DNA from 2 places in the Erwinia psychrophila genome. Region 1 is predicted to be linked to the other one. Evidence: predicted binding sites of a transcription regulator. Region 1 holds the regulator's gene; the other holds the start of a gene.
What was found. Region 1 encodes LexA, which represses DNA repair genes until DNA is damaged. Its sites were predicted from a motif close to TNCTGTATGTACATACAGNA; they were not measured.
Positions count from the first base shown of each region.

Region 2: mutH (DNA mismatch repair endonuclease MutH) is a predicted target of LexA. The motif match lies at 2,684-2,703, and genes of this name have one in related genera.

Region 1 covers NZ_JBCHVB010000010.1:76,179-80,603, forward strand. Annotated here, with positions in the region: gene dinF (MATE family efflux transporter DinF) at 52-1,371, opposite strand; gene lexA (transcriptional repressor LexA) at 1,474-2,082, opposite strand; gene AAH446_RS18720 (diacylglycerol kinase) at 2,190-2,558, opposite strand; gene plsB (glycerol-3-phosphate 1-O-acyltransferase PlsB) at 2,687-4,425, shown strand, end outside.
Region 2 covers NZ_JBCHVB010000007.1:170,197-174,621, reverse strand. Annotated here, with positions in the region: gene AAH446_RS16620 (NADP(H)-dependent aldo-keto reductase) at 1-420, opposite strand, end outside; gene AAH446_RS16615 (YgdI/YgdR family lipoprotein) at 614-829, opposite strand; gene AAH446_RS16610 (TerC family protein) at 998-1,708, opposite strand; gene mutH (DNA mismatch repair endonuclease MutH) at 1,767-2,453, opposite strand; gene rppH (RNA pyrophosphohydrolase) at 3,138-3,662, shown strand; gene ptsP (phosphoenolpyruvate--protein phosphotransferase) at 3,675-4,425, shown strand, end outside.

The DNA of each region.
Region 1 (4,425 bases):
CTGACCTGAACGGTCAGTGCGGAGGCTTGCGCAGTAAGAGAGTTTGGGACGTTAAGCGAACCACGTGCCATGACGCCAGTGCCGTCGCCACACCCACCACAGCGTAATGCCGCGCAACAGCAGAAACACCGTTATTGCCAGCCACAGACCATGGTTACCCAGCACCGGCACCGTAAATAAGGTCAGGCCATAACCCAGCGCGGCGACGGCCATGCCATTACGCATTTCGGCTGCGCGCGTGGCGCCAATAAACATCCCGTCCAGCAAATAGCACCACACGCCGCAAACCGGCAGGACAATCTGCCAGAAAAGATAGCTATCCGCCCGCTGGCGAAGCTCAGGTAGTGAGGTCAGCAGCGCCACAATATCCGGGCCCGTCACCGCGTAGATCAGTGAAAATAACAGAGCCACCAGTCCCGCCTGCCGGCAGGCAGCATGCCAGACACGCAGTAATTTATGGCTGTCCCGGGCGCCATACGCCTCACCTGACGTCGCCTCAACGGCATAGGCGAAGCCATCAAGCGCATAGGCGGTGAAGGTCAGAAACATCAGCAGCACCGCATTGACCGCCACAATATCGCTCCCTAAGCGTGCGCCGGACAGCGTCAGTGAGACAAAGCAAAGCTGTAACAGCAGCGAGCGCAGCATAATGTCGCGGTTGAGCCTGAGCAGACGGCCAATATCACCCCGCCATGACTTTATCAGTAAAGCGAACTGTATCCCCCGCAGCTTCATTACCTTCTGCACCATCAGCAGCCCGATTGCCAGCGTACAATATTCAGCAATTACGGTTGCCGCAGCGGCGCCCTCCACGCCCCAGCCGAGCCCCACGACAAACCAGAGGTCGAGCACAATATTCACCACGTTGCCCACCACCAGCAGGATAACGGGCGCCCGGGCATACTGAACCCCAAGCAGCCAGCCGAGCAGGACAAGGTTTCCCAGCATGGCGGGCGCACTGAGCCAGCGAATATTCATAAACAGAGCGGCCTGATGCAGCACCGCCGGATCGCCGCCAACCAGGCCCAGCGCCAGCTGCGTAAGGGGTGACTGACAGAGGATAAAGCCGACACCGGCGACAGCGGCAATCATGAGCGGCTGCATTAACGCCTTCGCAAGCGCGGGTTTATCCCCCGCGCCAAACGCCTGCGCGGTCAGTCCCGTGGTGCTCATCCGCAGAAACAGCAGCAGCATAAAGAGAAAGCTGGTCACGGTGGTTCCGACGGCCACGCCGCCTAAATAGACCGGACTGTCCAGATGACCGATAACGGCGGTATCCACCAGGCCCAGCAGCGGCACGGTGATATTAGAGAGGATCATGGGCAGCGCGAGGCGCCAGAGGTGCTTATCGGAGGAGGTGAAGAATCGCATCAGCATAAACTCAGCGATGGCCGGAGAGAAATCCGCTGCGACCGGGGAAGCCGCAGCGGCAGGAGCGCAGCACGGGCTTGCCGTGCTTCAGGGCATCTGTGCTTAGAGCCAGTTACCGTTGCGGATCACGCCGACGGCCAGCCCTTCAATCGAAAGCGTATGCTCGCGCAGATCGATGACGATCGGCTTGAACTCGCTGTTTTCCGGCAGCAGATGAACCACGTTGCCCTGCTTCTTCAGGCGCTTAACGGTAACCTCATCATCAATACGGGCGACCACGACCTGACCGTTACGCACATCCTGGGTTTTATGCACCGCCAGCAGGTCGCCGTCCATAATGCCGATATCCTTCATCGACATGCCGCTGACGCGCAGCAGGAAGTCGGCGCCAGGCTTAAACAGGTCGGGATCGACCTGATAGTGGCCTTCAATATGCTGCTCGGCCAGCAGTGGCTCGCCGGCGGCCACGCGGCCAATCAGCGGCAGTCCGGTCTCTTCTTCCATCATCAGACGGATGCCGCGCGAGGCGCCCGAGACAATCTCAATCACGCCTTTACGCGCCAGCGCTTTAAGATGCTCTTCTGCGGCGTTCGGGGAGCGGAAACCCAGCTGCGTGGCGATTTCCGCCCGCGTCGGCGGCATGCCGGTCTGGTTAATATGGTCGCGAATCAGGTCGTAAACCTGCTGCTGCCTTGCCGTTAGTGCTTTCATCCCGCCCCCTGGTTGTTTATACAGTCGACTGTGAGTATATACAGGTATTTGCAGGATGAAAACCTAAAGATCAAGAATTAACCGCAGATGACGCAATTCTGGAAAGGCTATCGCAAAAGCGGCAGCAAAAGCATCAGCCAGACCGCGATGGCGAGCAGGATTGCCAGCAGCACCGCCGCCGATCCCATGTCTTTAGCCCGCCCCGCCAGCGGATGAATTTCGCTGCCGATCCGGTCAACCACCGCCTCAATGGCGCTGTTGAGGATCTCCACGATAATCACCAGCACCACAGAGCCAATCAGAAGAACACGCGTAACCGGGTCAACGTCCAGCCAGCAGGCCAGAATGATAGCGACGAGGACGGCGACCGCTTCCTGGCGGAAAGCCGCTTCATGCTGCCAGGCGGCCCGCAATCCCTGCCAGGAATACCCTGCCGCTTTGATGATCCGGGTCAAACCGGTGACGTTATTTGCCATAATGAGGGAACCCTTTGTGATGTTTAACGTCAATGTCTGGGTGGCGCACTTTTTGCAACATCACAGATCTCACTGGCGCTTTCTGGTATGCTTGCGGCGCTTTGCTAACAAGAGGCTTCATGTTGTCTATGTCAGGTTGGCGTAACTTATATTATAAATTATTGAATTTACCAGTTAAATTCTTTGTGAAAAGTAAAGCGATCCCCGCTGAGCCGGTCGCTGAACTGGGGCTGGATACATCGCGCCCTATTATGTATGTGCTCCCTTACGATTCAAAGGCCGATTTGCTGGCGCTGCGTGAACAGTGCCGCAAACAGGATCTGCCCGATCCTTTAGATCCGCTGGAGATTGACGGTGCCATGCTGCCGCGCCACGTTTTTATTCATGACGGGCCGCGCGTCTTCCCCTATTTCGTGCCAAATCTGGAGTCGGTGAAACTGTTTCACGAATACCTCGATCTGCACCGCAGCAATCCGCTGCTGGACGTGCAGATGGTGCCGGTCGCCGTGATGTTTGGTCGCGCGCCGGGTCGCGAAGTGCAGGGCGAAAGCCAGCCGCATCTCCGCATGCTGAATGGAATTCAGAAATTTTTCGCCGTGTTGTGGCTTGGGCGCGACAGCTTTGTGCGCTTCTCGCCGATGGTTTCGCTGCGTCGTATGGCGACCGAACACGGCACGGACAAATCGATCGCCCAGAAGCTGGCCCGCGTGGCCAGAATGCACTTCGCCCGCCAGCGATTGGCCGCGATTGGCCCGCGCCTGCCGGTTCGCCAGGATCTGTTTAACCGGCTATTGCAGTCGAAGGCCATCGCAAAAGCGGTGGAGGATGAGGCGCGCAGTAAAAAAATCTCCCATGAAAAGGCCCAGCAGAACGCCATTGAGCTGATGGAAGAGGTGGCGGCGGATTTCTCCTATGAGGCGATTCGTCTTACCGATCGCATCATGGGCTGGACGTGGAGCAAACTCTATCAGGGAATTAACGTCAACGGCGGCGAACGCGTGCGTCAGCTGGCGCAGGACGGCCATGAAATCGTCTATGTGCCCTGCCACCGCAGCCATATGGACTACCTGCTGCTCTCTTACGTGCTTTACCATCAGGGACTGGTGCCGCCCCATATCGCCGCCGGCATTAACCTGAATTTCTGGCCCGCCGGGCCGATTTTCCGCCGGTTAGGCGCGTTCTTTATCCGCCGCACTTTTAAGGGCAACAAGCTCTACTCCACCGTTTTCCGCGAATACCTTGGCGAACTCTTTACCCGCGGTTATTCCGTCGAATACTTCGTTGAGGGAGGCCGCTCGCGTACGGGCCGCCTGCTCGATCCGAAGACCGGCACGCTGTCGATGACGATTCAGGCGATGCTGCGCGGCGGTAACCGCCCTATCACGCTGGTGCCTATCTATATTGGCTATGAGCACGTGATGGAAGTGGGGACCTACGCCAAAGAGCTGCGCGGCGCGACCAAGGAGAAAGAAAGCTTCCTTCAGATGGTGAGAGGCCTGCGCAAGCTGCGCAACCTCGGTCAGGGCTATGTGAATTTTGGCGAACCGCTGCCGCTGGTGACTTATCTGAATAAGCGCGTGCCCGAATGGCGTGAGGCGATCGATCCGATTGAAGCGCACCGTCCTGCCTGGCTGACGCCGGCGGTAAATGATATCGCCCAGCAGGTTATGGTGCGTATCAATAATGCCGGCGCCGCTAACGCCATGAACCTGTGCGTGACCGCCCTGCTGGCTTCCCGGCAGCGTTCGCTGACGCGCGAACAGCTCACCGAACAGCTTGACTGCTATGTGCAGCTGCTACGCAACGTCCCCTACTCGCCGGATGCTACCGTGCCGGATATGACGCCGGAAGCGCTGCTGGATCATGC
Region 2 (4,425 bases), on a different contig from region 1:
ATAGTTGGCCGGGCGCTGCGGCCAGTGCAGCTGATAAAGGTCCAGATAGTCCGTGTTCAGCCGCTTCAGGCTGGCATCCAGCGCTTCACGAATGTTTTTGCGATCCAGCGCCTGATGAGGACGAATGGCGGCGTCGCTGCCCCGGCTCGGACCGGAAACTTTAGAGGCGAGCACGATTTTATCGCGGTTGCCGCGGGCCTTCAGCCAGCTGCCAACGTATTGTTCGGTTAATCCCTGGGTTTCCGGGCGCGGCGGCACCGGATACATTTCTGCGACATCAATCAGGTTAATGCCGGAACGAACGGCCAGATCTAACTGCGCGTGAGCGTCGGCTTCGCTGTTCTGCTCACCAAAGGTCATGGTGCCCAGCCCCAGTTGGCTGACTTCCAGTGTGCTGTGGGGGATACGATGATAGTGCATTTGCCGGCTTCCTTTTTTCATTATTAAAGGTAGAACCTGAGCATCGCGTATGGCCTGTATGCCGTCATATCGCGGCTCGCGCTCAGGTCCGGCTATCGACTATAACCGCCGGGCGCAGCAGGGGGAAGGGGGGATTTATCGGGAAGTGTGCGCTTCGCCACCTGAAGAACAAGGGCAGGTGGCGTAATACAACTTAGCGCTCAACGATGGAGGAAATTTCATCACCGTTGATTTGCAGCTCGTGTCCCGATCCGTCGGTGTATTTGACCAGGCCGGTCTCTTCATCAATTTCAGGCTTGCCCTGCGTCATGATCATTTTACCTTCCCTGGTGGCCATGACGTAATCGCTGCTGCACCCGCTGACCAGCATCGTCAGTATCAGTGCCGCTGCGCCAAACACATATCTCATTCTCTGCTCCCGAAGATTGTTGATCCAATGCGCTATTAATAACGTATTTGCGCCGCGGAAGTAACCTCATAACTCTGAAAACAGGCCTCAAGCACGCCACGCCATTGACTTTTTTCGTAAAGTGATATTACAGAGCGGGGCTGGACGGATACTCCGGCCAGCCTCTGTTCAGAGAGTACGCTTTTTTCCGCGCATAAGGTTGAGACATTCCACCGACATTGAAAAAAACATGGCGAAATAAATATAGCCTTTTGGCACATGTACATGGAAGCCGTCGAGGATCAGCGTAAAGCCCACCAGAATCAGGAAGGAGAGCGCCAGCATCTTAACGGTCGGGTGACGTTCAACGAACTCGCCAATAGTGCGGGCGGCAAACATCATGATCATAACGGCAATCACCACGGCCGCCATCATAATAATCAGATGATCGGAGAGGCCAACGGCGGTGATAACAGAATCCAGGCTGAAGATAATATCCAGCAGCATAATCTGCACAATAGCGCCGATAAATGAGTGAACGTGAGTTTTCTCCTGCTCCTCTTCGCCTTCAATGGTTCCATGGATCTCTTTACTGGATTTCCACAGTAGGAATAAGCCGCCCAGTAATAAAATCAGGTCGCGGACGGAAAAGCGGTGATCCAGCAGCGTGAATAACGGTTCGGTCAGCTGGATGACCCACGCAATCGATGCCAGCAGCCCAAGGCGTACCAGCATCGCGCCGCACAGACCGAGACGACGGGCGGCGTTCTGTTGAGCTGCGGGGAGTTTGGCTACCACCAGAGAAAGGAAAATAATATTATCAATACCGAGGACGATCTCCAGAATCGTCAGCGTTCCCAGCGCCAGCCAGGCATTGGGATCTGCAATCCAGTCAAACATATAGATCCTGTATCCTGAAAAAAAGAAAAGTATAACCCGCCGTTAATCAGCGCAGGGCTTACAGCAGAAAATGGCGCGCCAGCAGCGGGCCGGTAAACGTCTTCTTGAGGTAAAAACCGCGTGGCAGCGTCATAACCGGCTGGCCGTCTTTGCCTATACCTTCGGTCAGCGCACGACTGTTGGCGGCTTTAGGACGTATTTGCAGCACTTCGCCATGACGGGCGGTGATCTGGTCGACCTGGCCCAGCACAATCATATCCATCAGCTCTTCCCAGTCCCGGCGCAGCAGGCTCTCTTCTTCTGCATCGGGACTCCAGAGCAGCGGCGCGCCAACCCGGCGCTGAGCCAGCGGGATTTGCCTCTCTCCCTCCACCGGCACCCAGAGGACGCGCGCCAGCTTGTGGCGTACATGGCTGGTTTCCCAGACAACCCCGCTGTTGCCGGTCAGCGGAGCAACGCAGACGAAGGTGGTTTCCAGCGGGCGGCCCTGCGCATCAATCGGGATCGTTTTCAGCTCAACCCCGATCTCGGCAAAATCCTGTTCCGGCTTGCTGCCTGCGCTGGCGCCCAGGTAGAGTTCAAGCATCATGCCTACCCACCCTTTATCCCGCTTCAAATCTTTTGGGATGGGAAGATGGGCACGCAGCGCGAGTTCCCCCAGCGTATAGCCTGCAAGCTGGCTGGCCCGCTCAAGCAGCCGGGCCTCGTTTTCCGGTGGCGGCACCGGCAGAAAAGCCTGGATCATATTTTTACCCACACTGTACAAAAAATAACCACACTTATTTCCCCCGTCTGTCAGAAGAGAGCTGACGGGAACAAAGGGCAATAATAGCATGATAAATCATGCGTTTTTTTGCCGATCTCGCCAGAGGCTCTCAGCGCGTTTCAGGTTATGCCCGGTTAGACACCGACAATGAACAGGATCTTACACCCTGTTATCCACAGAAAAATGGGATAACTGCTTTTCAGACTGAACACTGTTTCGATTTACAGCCTTGACGGCACGACTTTTCTCGCTTTTTCACCCTTAAGTGCACAAGGAAGCGGCATATGCTGTGGATAAATCGTCGGGTGGTGGATCTTTCGCCACCTGCGGATCTGGCAGTTATGACAGCAGAATGAACGCGTAATAAATTCGCGGGATAACCAAATAATTTCTATAATTTATAATTAGTTAAATAAAAACCTGGCCGGTCGGGATTGAGGCGTTAAGAAAGTTTTCCCCATCTGTTAACCGGGTTCTGCACAAAGCTATCCACAGAAAACGTGAATAAGATCGGCAAACTTGGCCCTCTTCTGTTTATAACTTTGACTTTTGAGCTAAGTTATCCCGTAACAGAGGAGAAGTAAGGGCACAAACCAGTGGTTTACCGCCTGTAAGGAGTGTGAAACAATCAGAACATCCGAGTTTTTAGTTTGAGGTAGTCCAGTGATCGATGATGATGGCTACCGCCCGAATGTTGGTATCGTAATTTGTAACAGGCAGGGACAGGTATTGTGGGCCAGACGTTTTGGTCAGCACTCCTGGCAGTTCCCGCAGGGAGGCATCAATCCCGGGGAAACGGCGGAACAGGCGATGTACCGCGAACTCTTTGAGGAAGTGGGGTTGCACCGCAAGGACGTCCGCATTCTTGCCTCTACCCGAAACTGGTTACGATATAAATTGCCAAAACGTTTGGTGCGTTGGGACACAAAGCCGGTCTGTATCGGCCAGAAACAGAAGTGGTTTCTTCTGCAGTTAATGTGCAATGACGCGGATATCAATATGCAAACCAGCAGCACCCCAGAGTTCGACGGGTGGCGCTGGGTGAGCTTCTGGTATCCGGTGCGCCAGGTGGTTTCCTTTAAACGGGACGTCTACCGCCGGGTGATGAAGGAGTTTGCCAGCGTGGTAATGCCGCTACAGGAGAATACCGTACAGCGAAATGCCCCCTGGCGCCGGAAGCGAGGTTAAGCCATATAGATGATGCTGACACAGCTGCGCGAAATAGTTGAGAAAGTGGCCGGCGCCCCCCGGCTTACCGAAGCGCTCGATATCCTGGTGAATGAAATTTGCCTTGCGATGGATACCGAAGTCTGTTCGGTCTACCTTGCCGATCACGATCGCCGCTGCTATTACCTGATGGCGACACGCGGGCTGAAAAAGCCGCGTGGACGCACCGTTGCGCTGGCCTTTGACGAAGGGATCGTCGGGCTGGTGGGACGGCTGGCCGAGCCGATCAACCTGGCGGATGCGCAGAGTCATCCCAGCTTCAAATATATTCCCTCCGTGAAAGAAGAGCGTTTCCGCTCGTTTCTCGGCGTGCCGATCATCAGCCGTCGCCAGCTGCTTGGCGTGCTGGTCGTGCAGCAGCGCGAGCACCGGCAGTTTGATGAAAGTGAAGAATCTTTCCTGGTCACGCTCGCCACCCAGATGGCGGCTATTCTCTCCCAGTCGCAGCTCAACGCGCTGTTCGGGCAATACCGGCAAACGCGCGTCAGGGCGATTGCCGCAGCCCCCGGCGTGGCGGTGGCGCCCGGCTGGGTAGATATCACCCAGCCTTCGCTCGATAATATTTTTGCCGCTTCCACGCTGGATACCCACCGCGAACGTGAACGCCTCTCGCTGGCGATGGATGAAGCCTCCAGCGAGTTTCGCCGCTACAGCAAGCGCTTCACCGCCAGCGTGCATAAAGAGAGCGCGGCGATCTTTGACCTCTATTCACACCTTCTCAGCG